One region of the Rhizobium sp. 62_C5_N11_2 genome, then DNA from elsewhere that is predicted to be linked to it. Evidence: predicted binding sites of a transcription regulator. Region 1 holds the regulator's gene; each other region holds the start of a gene.
The links. The regulator LexA, encoded in region 1, represses DNA repair genes until DNA is damaged. The targets are predictions, from matches to a motif close to TGTTCNNNNTGTGTTCNG.
Positions count from the first base shown of each region.

Region 1 (3,449 bases):
GCTGTTGAACGTCAAGCCTTGGCGACCGCATCGAAGGCAAGCAGCTTTTCAAGCAGCCGCGGCATGTCCTCGAGATAGACCATGTTCGGGCCGTCCGAAGGTGCATTGTCGGGGTCCTGGTGGGTTTCGACGAAGACACCGGCAACACCGGCAGCCACTGCTGCGCGCGCCAGTGTTTCCACGAATTCCCGCTGACCGCCGGAGGAATCGCCCTGCCCGCCCGGCTGCGCAACGGAATGGGTGGCATCGAAGATAACGGGCGCGCCCATCGCCGCCATGATCGGCAGCGAGCGCATGTCGGAAACCAGCGTATTATAGCCGAAGGAGGCGCCGCGCTCGCACAGCAGCACGTTCGGATTGCCGCTGGCGTTGAGCTTCTTCAGGACGTTCTTCATGTCCCAGGGGGCGAGGAACTGGCCCTTCTTGACATTGACGACGCGGCCGGTCTTGGCGGCGGCGATGAGAAGGTCGGTCTGGCGGCAAAGGAAGGCCGGGATCTGCAGGACGTCGACGATCTTTGCCACCTCCGCGCATTGCTCGGCGGTATGAACGTCGGTCAGGACAGGAAAGCCGAACTCCTTCTTGAGGTCGGCAAAGACCTCCATGCCCTTTTCGATCCCGATACCGCGCTCAGCCGAGAGCGAGGTGCGGTTCGCCTTGTCGAAGGAGCTCTTGTAGACGAGGCCGATGCCGAGCTTTGCGCAAAGCTCTTTCAGCGTACCGGCAACCATGAAGGCGTGGTCGCGGCTCTCCATCTGGCAGGGACCGGCAATTAGCGACAGGCGGCCGGTATTGGAAAAGGTCACCTGGCCTTGGCCTTCGCCGATCTTGACTTCGGAATTCGTCTCAGTGCTCATCGTGTCTCCTCGAAGGCGAAGAGCGTGCCCTGCCCGGGCGCGGGCTTCACCAGAATGCGATTGTTCTTGCGCGTGTATGTCACCCCGTTAGCAGCCAAATGCGCTTCTGTCACGGCAAGATCGGCGACAATGAAGAGGATTGCCCGGCCACGGAGGCCGCGATCGGCGGATGAGCCGGCGATCTCGAAATAGGCTTCTAGCCCTTCCGGCGTCATCAGGCTGATTTTCGCGTTCGAAGCAGCAACATTGACGCCAAAACCGGTTTTCTCGACTGCCGCCTGCGCCACGGCAAGGCCGACGAAGGCTCCGAAAGCGGCGGCATCAGGCGCGCAGAGCGCGATCTCGGCAATGCCGGTGACGCCATTGGCATGCGTCTCCAGCGCGCCGCGGTCGGCCGGCAGCGGATTGACGCGTTCGACGCTGAAAAGGAAGAGATCGGGCGCTCGCAGGTCGCCGGCAAAAGCCAGCTTGAAGCCGGCGACGCTCTCAGAACCGTCCGGCATCGTCATCGGCCGGGTGAACTGCAGCATCTCGCCGGCGCTCGATCCGTTGCCGACGAAGTTCTGATGATCGATGCCGGCATCCTTACTACCGAAAGCAAGCCCCGAAAGCCCCTCCTCGCCGCAGCGGAAGCGGAAGGCCCGGTTGCGGGCGGTGAAAACATTGCCTTGCCGCGCTGAGGCCTCGCTCTCCTCGACACTCGCAATCCCGAGCGGCTCCAGATAAGTCTTGTCGGCAAAAAAGACGCAGGCGTTTTCCGTTCCGAAGGGATGGCGTGCATCGGCGGCAACGGTGAAGCCGAGCTTGCCAAGCCTCTCGCGCGCCAGATCGATATTGACGACGGGCAGCACCACATGATCCAGCGGGTGCGGCTTGGCGGAACGCTCGTTCATGATATCCCTCCTGGAAGCGGCAAGAGATGTGCGATGGCGCGCCCCTCAATGCAAGACATGTGTCCCAATCCGGCGAATGAAAATAAAAATCTCAACGAGTTGGCGCCAAGTTTTACGGAAATTTAGCTACTTGCGGAACACATATGGAACATATAGTGTCTGTTCTGGATTTGTTTCAATCACGAGGTCACAACGTCGATGCTCACGCGCAAACAACAGGAGCTTCTCCTTTTCATTCATGAGCGCATGAAGGAATCCGGCGTTCCGCCATCTTTCGACGAAATGAAGGATGCCCTGGACCTCGCTTCCAAGTCCGGGATTCACCGGCTGATTACGGCGCTCGAGGAACGTGGCTTCATTCGCCGCCTACCGAACCGCGCCCGTGCGCTCGAGGTTATCAAGCTTCCGGAGGCCTACAGCCCCAGCATTCAGCCCCGGCGGGGCTTTTCGCCCAGCGTCATCGAGGGCAGCCTTGGCAAGCCGCAGCCGGTCGCCACTCCTGCTCCGGCAAAACCCGTCGCCGACAACGGCAACTCGGTATCCGTGCCGGTCATGGGCCGTATCGCCGCCGGTGTTCCGATCTCGGCGATCCAGAACAACACCCACGAAATCGTCGTTCCGGCGGACATGCTCGGTTCCGGTGAACATTATGCGCTCGAGGTCAAGGGCGATTCGATGATCGACGCCGGCATCTTCGACGGCGACACCGTGATTATTCGCAACGGCAGCACCGCAAGTCCTGGCGACATCGTCGTTGCTCTCGTCGATGACGAAGAAGCGACACTCAAACGCTTCCGCCGCAAAGGCGCCTCGATCGCGCTGGAGGCGGCCAACCCGGCTTACGAGACCCGGATTTTCGGGCCGGACCGCGTCAAGGTTCAGGGCAAGCTCGTCGGCCTCATTCGCCGCTATCACTGACATCAGGCAGTCCGGATTCGGCAAAACTGTTGCTGCGCCAGTCATAGGCGCGATGCCGCATCCATGGCCGCGACAATGCATCGAATGCGGTTGCGACCTCCAGGCCGGCGTCGGCGAAGCGCAACTCGACGGAACCGGTCCTGCGCAGCGTTTCGCCGGTGAAGAGCGTCGCCCCTGAGCGGCAGCTGTTGAAGCGCAGGCGGACCGACGTCACGACGATATCGGCCGCGTCGCATGCCGGACCGAGATAGGCGGCATTGTCGATGACAGCAACCACGTGACCATTGCCAAGCCTTGATATGCACCAGGCCTTCTTGACGCAGGAAAAGCGGTTTGCTTCACCACCAGCTGCAGCCGCCCGCATCGCCGACCTTGCTTCGTTCTGCTGATCGCGGGAAAGCCTGACGCGGCGGTCTTCTCCCTCCGGCGGGATAGCAGGACCATCCAGCATCTTCGGCGGGTGATGCGTCGGCAGGACCAGCGCTCTCTGCCACTGGTCGAAGATGAAATCCGGCGGTCTTTCACGGTTGGAAGCCATGGCCCCCGCCTCGACGATTGCGACGAGACCACCATCCTCCGAAATCGCCAGATCCGGCGGCCGGGGAACCGGCAGAAGCAAGAGGACGAGCGTCGACACCGCGATGATCGATGTGCCGATATGGTGCAGCCGGGTGCGGAGCAGCGTCAGCAGCAGAAAGCCTGCGACGGCTATCGCGAAATACCAAGCGGGCAAGCGGCCGATGCCGATGTCGCCACCCCAGCCGGACACCGTCTTTGCGAT
Region 1 is NZ_JBPWPW010000001.1:1,808,878-1,812,326, reverse strand. Features, by position in the region: gene kdsA (3-deoxy-8-phosphooctulonate synthase) at 12-857, opposite strand; gene AB8B31_RS09210 (VOC family protein) at 854-1,750, opposite strand; gene lexA (transcriptional repressor LexA) at 1,949-2,668, shown strand; gene AB8B31_RS09200 (ComEC/Rec2 family competence protein) at 2,649-3,449, opposite strand, start outside.

Region 2 (3,449 bases), 1.6 Mb from region 1:
TTGCGCCTGGTACAGGTGTATTCATAGAAGATGGCCAGCCATCATGATGATGGTTAGAGGCTCGTCACCTCTGCGGAAACGCAGGCGAGCCTCGTCCGAGCAAAGCGGATGTTTCAGCAGTCCGCGCCGCCCTCATTCTCCACTTCGACATAACCGACACCGATGATCGTGCCATCCGCCGCGCGGATGAAGGACGGCAAATACTGAGGATCTGCCGGCGTGCAGGCGACGGTCCCGGTATATTCGTTGAGGGCGATCTGGTCCTTCGGCAAAGCGGAATAATTCGTGCCGGTTTCCAGCGAGGCGTGGGCGGAGCCGGCAAAGACACCGCCTGTTATCAAGGTCATTGCAGAGATGCGAAGAAGCGACTGCATGGGGGTCTCCAGCGTTTAGGTCCGGCCTTTCAACACGTGGGAGGGTGTTTTGGTTCCCTTCATGCATCGCAAAGACATGAGCGCGCGAACCGGCGCGGCATCCCATTCTCAAGACTTCAGCGTCGCAGCAGGCGACCACGCACATAGCCTCGTCCGACGACGCCCTCAGCGATCTCGACCGCGCGCTCGACATCACCCCGCCGGCGCACGAAACCTTCCAGGATGACATAGTAGCCGGATATGCCGACGGTGATTTCGCCGGCTTCGAAATCGGCGGCCGCATGAAGGGCGCTCTCCACCGAGGCGCGCGTCGCGGCATCGCTGTGGCCCTGCGGGCCGGGCTCGTCATGCCCCGTGAATGCTGGAAAGCCGAGCACCGTGAACGTTTCCTGATGTTGGTTGATGTCTGTTAACGTCGCAGGTACGCATTTCGTTGCGTCCCCCGGAAAAGAAGAGCCTGCTCGACAGCGATACCTGCGCGGGCGGCATGGGCTACCCTTGGCGAAAGGTGCGGCGACTTCCATATCTGGCTGCAGTCGAAAGAGGGATGATGACGATGAAAGCGCTTCTGCCTGTCTTGTTTGCCGGGGCATTGCTTGCCGGCTGCTCCTCGGCCGATACGCCGGCGCTGGAACCCATTCCCGGCAGCATTACCTATGGCGGCCAGCCGCGAACGAAGCTCACCAAGTCGCCGGTCGGCAGCGCCGTCTACAACCAGTTCTACAACGGGACGGGACAGCGCGTGGAGGAAACCTATATCCTTCAGCCCGACCGCAGCCTGAAGCTGGTGCGGCGCGTAGTCGGTCCGGATTTCCCCGACTGAGATGTTGCTCGCGCGCCAGATCGCTTGACAGAGGCGGCAATCGCGAACATTCAAGGAACATCTAATCTTTCCCCAGTGATTCTGCGGGAGCCCGACCGGACGGCTGGATGTATCTCGAAAAGCTCAATCCGCAGCAGCGCATGGCCGTCGAGCACGGCACGCTCATCGACGGCAGCCATATTGCCGGGCCGCTGCTGGTCATTGCCGGCGCCGGCTCCGGCAAGACGAATACCTTGGCGCATCGGGTCGCCCATCTGATCGTCAAAGGCGCCGATCCCCGCCGCATCCTGCTGATGACCTTTTCGCGCCGGGCAGCCGCCGAGATGGCGCGGCGCGTCGAGCGCATCTGCCGCGATGTGCTTGGTGCGAATGCCGGCGTCATGGCGGATGCGCTTTCCTGGTCCGGCACCTTCCATGGCATCGGCGCGCGGCTGTTGCGCGATTATGCCCAGCAGATCGGCCTCGATGCCGATTTCACCATCCATGACCGCGAAGACAGCGCCGATCTGATGAACCTGATCCGGCACGACCTTGGTTTCTCGAAGACGGAAAGCCGCTTTCCCACAAAGGGCACCTGTCTTGCCATCTATTCCAGAGCGGTGAATTCGGAAACCGCGCTCGACCTCGTGCTACGCGACGTCTTTCCCTGGTGCGCGGCGTGGGAAAAACAGCTGCGCGAACTTTTCGCCAGCTATGTCGAGGCCAAGCAGAGCCAGAACGTGCTCGATTACGACGATCTGCTGCTCTACTGGGCGCAGATGGTCGGCGAGACTGTCATTGCCGAGGATATCGGCAGCCGCTTCGACCATGTGCTCGTTGATGAATATCAGGACACCAACCGGCTGCAGGCCTCGATCCTGCTGGCGCTGAAGCCCGGCGGCCAGGGGCTGACCGTCGTCGGTGACGATGCGCAGTCGATCTATTCCTTCCGCGCCGCGACGGTGCGCAATATCCTCGATTTTCCCGCCGCCTTCAGCCCGGCCGCCAATATCGTCACCCTCGACCGCAACTACCGCTCGACGCAGCCGATCCTCGCCGCCGCCAACGCCGTCATCGATCTCGCCTCGGAGCGCTTCACCAAGAACCTCTGGACCGAGCGGCAATCATCCGAGAGGCCGCGCCTCGTCACGGTGCGCGACGAGGCCGAGCAGGCGCGCTACGTCGCCGACATGGTGCTCGACAACCGCGAGGAAGGCCTCACGCTCAAGCAGCAGGCCGTGCTCTTCCGCGCCTCGCATCACAGCGGGCCGCTGGAGGTCGAGTTGACCCGGCGCAACATTCCCTTCGTCAAATTCGGCGGGCTGAAGTTTCTCGACAGCGCGCATGTGAAGGACATGCTGGCCGCCCTTCGCTTCGCGCAGAACCCGCGCGACCGGGTGGCCGGCTTCCGGCTGATGCAGATCCTGCCGGGCGTCGGGCCGTCGACGGCGCAGAAGACGCTCGACCAGATGGCCGAGGATGCCAGCCCGATTTCTGCTCTCGCTGCCATGCCGGCGCCGCCGCGTTCCGGCGAAGACTGGACAATGTTCGTCTCGATGCTGCAGGAGCTGAAGACCGGCAAGGCCGGCTGGCCGGCGGAAATCGGCCTGGCGCGGCAATGGTACGCGCCGCATCTGGAACGGCTGCACGAGGACGCAGCGACGCGGCAGGCCGACCTGTTACAGCTCGAGCAGATCGCCGGCGGTTATGCCTCGCGCGAGCGTTTCCTCACCGAGCTCACCCTCGACCCGCCCGATGCGACCAGCGACCAGGCGGGCGTGCCGCTTCTCGACGAAGACTATCTCATCCTGTCGACCATCCATTCCGCCAAGGGCCAGGAATGGACGAGGGTCTTCATGCTGAACGTCGTCGACGGATGCATACCGAGCGATCTCGCCGTCGGCACCACCGCCGAAATCGAAGAGGAACGCCGGCTGCTCTATGTCGCCATGACGCGCGCCCGGGATGGTCTCGACCTTGTCGTGCCGCAACGCTTCTTCACCTATGGTCAGAACTCGCAGGGCGACCGGCACGTCTATGCCTCACGCAGCCGCTTCATTCCTGCGACGCTGCTGCAGTTCTTCGAGGCCTGCAGCTGGCCACAGATGAAATCGCAGACCGTCGCCCAGCAGCAGGCGCGGCAGGTGCGCATCGATGTCGGCGCCCGCATGCGCGGCATGTGGCGATAACTGGATAGCGTTCAGAGTGAAAGCGGCGGTTCGGCCGGTTTCAGGAAATTCTCGACCGTTGATGCCTCCACGGCCTCGACTGAC
Region 2 is NZ_JBPWPW010000001.1:242,674-246,122, reverse strand. Features, by position in the region: gene AB8B31_RS01270 (hypothetical protein) at 114-374, opposite strand; gene AB8B31_RS01265 (BON domain-containing protein) at 491-751, opposite strand; gene AB8B31_RS01260 (membrane protein) at 931-1,197, shown strand; gene AB8B31_RS01255 (ATP-dependent helicase) at 1,305-3,365, shown strand; gene AB8B31_RS01250 (enoyl-CoA hydratase/isomerase family protein) at 3,377-3,449, opposite strand, start outside.
Region 2: the regulator LexA is predicted to act here: its motif matches at 1,240-1,257, upstream of AB8B31_RS01255 (ATP-dependent helicase).

Region 3 (3,449 bases), 2.6 Mb from region 1:
CAACAGGACGCCGGGGCGAGACCGGCTCCTCTTCACGTCCCAGCGCCTGGTCGAGACGCAGAAGCAGTTCCGGGCCGAACCGGCGGGTCAGCGGCGCGCGCGGTGCATCGATGACGTCGCCGATATATTTCAGACCGAGCTTGTTCAGGGCAGCGACGGTTTGTCCCTCCAGCCGCAGGGCTGCGACCGGCAAGGACATCAGCACATGTTCCGTCTCTTCGTCCTCGATCACGCCGCCCTGCCCGAAGCGGGACGCGGCCCAGGAAAGGCCGGGCGACGATGAGACTGCGCCTCGCGCATCGAACCCCATATGGAAAAGCCGCGACAGCACATCCCGAAGAAGCGCCTTTTCACCGCCGAAGAGATGGGCGCAGCCGCTAATGTCGAGAAACAGGCCGTCCTTGCCGTCGAACGCCACCAGCGGCGTATAACGGTCGCACCAGTCGGCAATTGCCTCCAGCAACCGGCGGTCGGCCGCCGGATCTTCTTCCGCGACCTCGAGCATGGGGTACATGGCGCGCGCTTCGGCAACGCCCAGCTCCTTCCTCAACCCCAGCCTCTCGGCCAACTCGTCCAGTGCCGTCAGCCGCATGGCATTGTTGAGCTTGCCGGAACAGACGATAGGCGGCGTCTCAGGACGCCCTTTCGAACGCCAGGAGAGCCCCCATCGCTTGCGGGCGATGCGGTCCGTTGGCAGATGCGGGAAGCTGAGCGCCAGAATGCGCTGACTGTTCGCCTGGAGGACGAACGAGGTTTGGTTCGGCGATAGGGAGAAATTCGCGTTCATGGGGGTTCCACTCCAGAAGAAAGGAGAGCGGGGCCGGATTGCGGCTCTTCTCCAGCGTGAGACGGAAAATGGGATTGCCGATGCTGCCGGAAAGTTTCGATCCATCCGGCAACGGCCGCAGACCGGACGGGACTGGTTCGACATGCAGACGGAAGGCCGCACTGCTTGCCTCCTCCGCCCCGGCCTGGCGGACAAGAAAAAGCGGACGGCGGGCAGCATGCGCCCTGAGACTGAGCCTGCGGCTTTCGGTCAGGCCGAAATGGGCGGGATTGCCTCGCACTTCGAAAATGACGGCCGAGAAGGCAGCGCTTTCCACCGCCACCTCCGCCAGCCAGAGCGCCTCGTCCAGCTTGCGCGGCGCCGCATGGAGAAACCGCTCCGGGCTCAGCCCGAAATCCCGAAGCCCGGGGGCATAGGGACGACCGGCCTCCAGCGTGCCGACGGCATCGCCGATCCAGAGCAACGGCAGAAGCCTGCCGGCATCCGCTTCCCGTTTTTGCAGTCGCGCGGCAACAGCCATCGCCAGCCCGCTTGCAGCACCTGCATCGCGAGACAGAGCCGAGCGGAATTCGGTGATCGCATCGAGCGGCAAGCCGCCTTCCAGCGCCCCGTCGAGAAACTCCACCCCAAACGGCAGGGGCGGCAGAATGCGCTCCTGGCGGGTCTTGCGTCCTTCCGCCAGGGCTTCCTGCTCCGCTGCGGCAAGCGCCGGCGCGGGCCTTCCCTCCAGTCGGGCAATGGTTTCGCGGAGCGCAAAAAGCCGCTCGCGCGCCAGGGCGTGCTGCGCCATGGCGTTCTCCGATCCGTCTTGTTCCTGTTATGTTCTTATAGATTCCAGAGAGCTAATGAAGAGTCAACGGGCATTTTCTATGAATTTATTCCTGCCTTTGATTCCGCACTCGAAAATCGGCGCTAAAGGTTCTATATGGGCCCGCAAAGGAAGGAATATTCATGGCCCGCATAGACCAGAGCGATGATTGGCGGGACCGCCATGCGCCGACGATCAGCACCTTCGAGTCGCTGGCCATGGAGGCCTATAGCCATCTGCCGGATGAATTCCGCCAGCTGACGACCAACCTCACGATCGAGATCGAAGATTTCCCCGATGACGACGTTTTCGAGGACATGGCGCTGGAAACCCCTTTCGATCTGCTCGGCCTTTTCGAGGGCAGGGGCATTTCCGAACGTTTCACGCTGGAAACCGGCGAGATGCCGAACCGCATCCGCCTCTACCGCCGCCCCATTCTCGATTACTGGGCTGAGAACGACGAGACGCTCGGCGATATCATCACCCACGTCCTGATCCACGAGATCGGCCACCATTTCGGGCTGAGCGACGATGACATGGAGCGGATCGAGGCAAGCGCCGAGGAAGCCGCCGAGCGCTAGAGCGCCGCGCGTCCAAAGGACGCGCTAAGGACGCTCCATCACTTTCAATCACGCATAATCCTCCGAAAATCGATTACGATTTTCGGGGTTATGCGCTGAGCCTCACTGCTCGGAGAGCTTCATCTCAGGATGGTAATCCTTGCCTTCGACATGCTTGACGACGGCCTGACCACACTGCATCGCGCCGGTTGCGGCATTGAAGGCATAGGTCGGCGAGCCCTCCAGCGACCAGCCCTTGTTGAGGGCGGCAGTGACCTTGTGGCAGAAGGAAGCATCGTCGGGACCGGTCAGGAAGCGGTAGAGTTTCATCACATCGTCTTTCGTGCTGCAGCCTGGCGGGCTGCGATCAGGCGGGCTTTATGGACCAGACTTTCCGCCTGGACAAGATGCAACCGCTCGACCATCCGCCCGCCTGCGTTGATGACGTTCAGCCCGTCGGAGGCGGGATCGGCAAAGGCCGCGATGATCGCCTCCGCTTCTGCAATCGCTGCCGGATCCGGGCCGAAATGATGGTTGGCGGGCTCGATCTGCGCCGGATGGATCAGCATCTTGCCGGCAAAGCCCATCGCCCGGCCCTGCAGACATTCGGCATCAAAACCCTGTTCGTCCCTGAAATCGTTGAAGACGCTGTCGATCGCATCGAGCCCGTAGGCGCTGACCGCAAGGACGACCTGCATCAGCCACGGCACGAGATAGTTCCGCCCCGGCTGTGGCAGCACGCCGGTTTCCTTGCGCAGGTCGTTGAGCCCGACGACGAGGCAATCGAGCCGCGAGCCCGGCGTGCGCCCGGCTTCGGCGATAACAGCCGCATTCAGGATGCCGCGCGGCGTCTCGATCATCGCCCAGATACGCAGATCTTCCGGTGCATCCGCCTCGGAGAGAAGGTCGCCGACCGCCATTATATCCTGCGGTTCGTCGACCTTCGGCAGCAGCACGGCGTCGGGATTGAGCGCGATTACCAGTTCCATGTCCGCCAGGCCGAAATTGGTCGACAGGTCATTGATGCGAATGATCCGTTCCTTGCCTTGGAGCGGCCGAGCCGAAAAGAAATTCCTCAGATTTTCCCGCGCTTCCGCCTTCCTTTCCGGCGCCACGGAATCCTCGAGATCGAAGATCACCGCATCGCAATCGACCGCATGGGTTTTTTCGAGGGCGCGGGGATTGATGGCAGGCACGCTCAGCACCGAACGGCGCAGGCGGGCGGAGCGGGTCGCGGGGTTTCGGCTCATGGCGAATTAGTGCCAAGCTTTGAAAGCCGAAGCAAGCAGCCCAC
Region 3 is NZ_JBPWPW010000001.1:4,378,383-4,381,831, forward strand. Features, by position in the region: gene AB8B31_RS21460 (Y-family DNA polymerase) at 1-721, opposite strand, end outside; gene AB8B31_RS21465 (ImuA family protein) at 633-1,577, opposite strand; gene AB8B31_RS21470 (metallopeptidase family protein) at 1,739-2,176, shown strand; gene AB8B31_RS21475 (DUF1737 domain-containing protein) at 2,279-2,485, opposite strand; gene AB8B31_RS21480 (HpcH/HpaI aldolase/citrate lyase family protein) at 2,485-3,405, opposite strand.
Region 3: the regulator LexA is predicted to act here: its motif matches at 1,597-1,614, upstream of AB8B31_RS21465 (ImuA family protein).

Region 4 (3,449 bases), 1.0 Mb from region 1:
CGATTGTCTCTTCCATGCCGTGGAAGCCGACAAAGGCCGGATAGATCCGGATGGTCCGGTTCATGAATATCCGACCGAGGCGCGTGTCCCTGGCGGTGTCGACCATCTGCGGTTCGCCTATCGCGGCGAGCAGGCGCTCGGTCGCATTGGCATAGGCAAGCGGTTCCTTTTTGCAAAGGTCGAGATACTCCGCGATCGACATATCGGTTTCGCGACGCGCATCATAGGTGCGGGTGAACGCATCAAATACGGATTCACTCAGCATGGGCCCTCCATTCAAGGTTAATGCCACAGGCTCTAGGTCGTCATACCAAGGAGATGGACACGACATTCCTAAGAATCAATAGTTTCGCAGGTATATTCCACGCTCACCGGCTGTTTCTGGCAATGCACAAAAACGTGCATGCACCGGTTATTTTTTTACTCTACGAAACTGTTCCTTATTGTAGTGGAGAAGGGTGCCATCGCGGTATCAGCACATTTCGCGACGTGACAGAAAGATGAAAAAGGTGTGCAATGTCGCCCGTGATTCGAGCACTGGAGAAATCGACGGTTGGCAGCCAATCTGCGCAAAGTCGATGCAGGACAGCGTGTGCCGATCCGCTTCAGACATGATGGAAACGGACGCATCGCGACTATGCGCCCATCATCGTGATCATACGCTAACCGCGCGACTCAGCCGTTGAATGCCTTCTCCAGCGCGGCGACATCGATCTTGACCATGCCGAGCATCACTTCGGTTACGCGCCTGGCCCGCTCGCGGTTGCTGTCGGCGATCATTTCGGACAGCGTGCGCGGCACGATCTGCCAGGAAAGACCCCAGCGGTCCTTCAGCCATCCGCAGGCCTCCGGCGTGCCGCCATTGGCGAGAAATGCCTCCCATATCCGATCGATCTCGGCCTGGCTTTCCACAAGAATCGCGATCGAGAAGGAATGATTGAAGCTATCGAGCGGGCCGGCCTTCATCGCCAGGAAGGCCTGGTCGGCGAGCGTGAACTCGATCAGTTCGACACTGCCGGGAGGCCCGCTCGGCGTTTCCGCCGGCAAAATGGTGGTGCGGCCGATCCTGGAATCCGGGATAACAGACACATAGAATTCGACGGCTTCGCGTGCTTCCTCGGCGAACCAGAGATTTGAAACGACCTTCGGCATGAAACGACCTCCTTGTTGACGGTATCGATCCGGACTGCTGTCCGATGACCTAAGGACGCCCCACCGGCGCCGGTTCCGACAGGCCGCGAACCGTTTTTTGGCCCCGCTCGCCCGCGTGACCACCATGGCCGCGCTCTGCGGCGGCATTGCTGCCCGCAACCTACCGCCCGGAATAGCGGCGGCTCGGGAATGAAAGCAGAACATCTTTTCTGGTCTTTCCTTCCCGAATCACTACATTACGCGCCATGAGCAATAGTTTCGACGATATGCCCTTCTTCGACGAAGAGCCGGGCGAGATGGCGCGCAAGCCGCAGCCGCCTGCCGCACCCGCCGAAAGGGCGCCCGTCGCCGGCGGCGGCATCGCGGCGCGCGCCATGGCGGCTCGCGACGGTGGCAAGCGGCCGGATTACCTCGCCGGGCTGAACCCCGAGCAGACCGAAGCCGTCGAAACGTTGGAAGGCCCCGTCCTCGTGCTGGCCGGCGCCGGCACCGGCAAGACGCGCGTACTGACGACCCGCATTGCCCATATCCTCAACACCGGCCGTGCCTTCCCCTCGCAGATCCTCGCCGTCACCTTCACCAACAAGGCGGCCCGCGAGATGAAGGAGCGCATCGCGCTGCTCGTCGGTGGCGCCGTCGAAGGCATGCCCTGGCTCGGCACCTTCCACTCGATCGGCGTCAAACTTCTGCGCCGCCACGGCGAGCTCGTCGGCCTGCGCTCCGATTTCACCATTCTCGATACCGACGACGTCGTCCGCCTGATCAAGCAGTTGATCCAGGCCGAAGGCCTCGACGACAAGCGCTGGCCGGCCAAGCAGTTCGCCGGCATGATCGACACCTGGAAGAACAAGGGTCTCGGCCCCGCCGATATCCCCGAGGGCGACGCCCGCGCCTTTGCCAATGGCCGCGGCCGCGATCTCTATTTTGCCTATCAGGCGCGCCTGACGACGCTGAACGCCTGCGACTTCGGCGACCTGCTGATGCATCCGATCGCGATCTTCCGCAAGAACCCGGATCTCTTGAAGGAATATCACGGCCGCTTCCGCTATATCCTCGTCGACGAGTATCAGGACACCAACACCGCTCAGTACATGTGGCTCAGGCTTCTCGCCCAGCGCCCCAAGGGCGAGCCGCAGAACGTCTGCTGCGTCGGCGACGACGATCAGTCGATCTATGGCTGGCGCGGCGCGGAGGTCGACAATATCCTGCGCTTCGAAAAGGATTTCCCCGGCGCCAAGGTGATCAAGCTCGAGCGCAACTACCGCTCGACCGAACATATCCTCGGCGCCGCTGCCCATCTGATCGCCCATAATGAGGGCCGCCTCGGCAAGACGCTGTTCACCGACCGCTCCGATCCCGATGACGTCAAGGTGCAGGTCCACGCCTCCTGGGATTCGGAGGAGGAAGCCCGCGCCATCGGCGAGGAGATCGAGCAGCTCCAGCGCGGCAAACATCTGCTGAACGACATGGCGATCCTCGTGCGCGCCTCCTTCCAGATGCGTGAATTCGAAGACCGCTTCGTCACCCTCGGCCTCAACTACCGTGTCATCGGCGGCCCGCGCTTCTACGAGCGCCTGGAAATCCGCGATGCCATGGCCTATTTTCGCCTGGTCGCTCAAGCCTCCGACGACCTCGCCTTCGAACGCATCATCAACACGCCGAAGCGCGGCCTCGGCGACACGACGGTACGTGCGCTGCACGACTATGCCCGCGCCCGCGATATACCAATGCTTGCGGCGGCGGCCGACATTATCGAGACGGACGAGCTGAAGCCGAAGGCGCGAAAGGCGCTCTTCGACGTGATTCAATCTTTCCGCCGATGGCAGGAACTGCTTGAAAACACACCGCATACCGAACTTGCCGAGCAGATCCTCGAAGAGTCCGGCTATACCGACATGTGGAAGAACGACAAGAGTGCCGAAGCCCCCGGCCGCCTTGAGAACCTCAAGGAACTGATCCGCTCGATGGAAAGCTTCGAGTCGATGCGCGGCTTCCTCGAACACGTCTCGCTGGTGATGGATGCCGAGACCAACGAGAACCTCGACGCCGTCTCGATCATGACGCTGCATTCGGCCAAGGGCCTGGAATTCGACACCGTCTTCCTGCCCGGCTGGGAGGAAGGCCTCTTCCCGCACCAGCGCTCGCTCGATGAGAGCGGCCGCGCCGGCCTGGAGGAGGAACGCCGCCTCGCCTATGTCGGCATCACCCGCGCCAAGCACCGCTGCCACATCTGGTTCGTCTCCAACCGCCGCATCCATGGCCTCTGGCAATCGACCCTGCCCTCGCGTTTCCTCGAC
Region 4 is NZ_JBPWPW010000001.1:2,811,659-2,815,107, forward strand. Features, by position in the region: gene AB8B31_RS14180 (PrkA family serine protein kinase) at 1-265, opposite strand, end outside; gene AB8B31_RS14185 (VOC family protein) at 676-1,152, opposite strand; gene AB8B31_RS14190 (ATP-dependent helicase) at 1,398-3,449, shown strand, end outside.
Region 4: the regulator LexA is predicted to act here: its motif matches at 1,338-1,355, upstream of AB8B31_RS14190 (ATP-dependent helicase).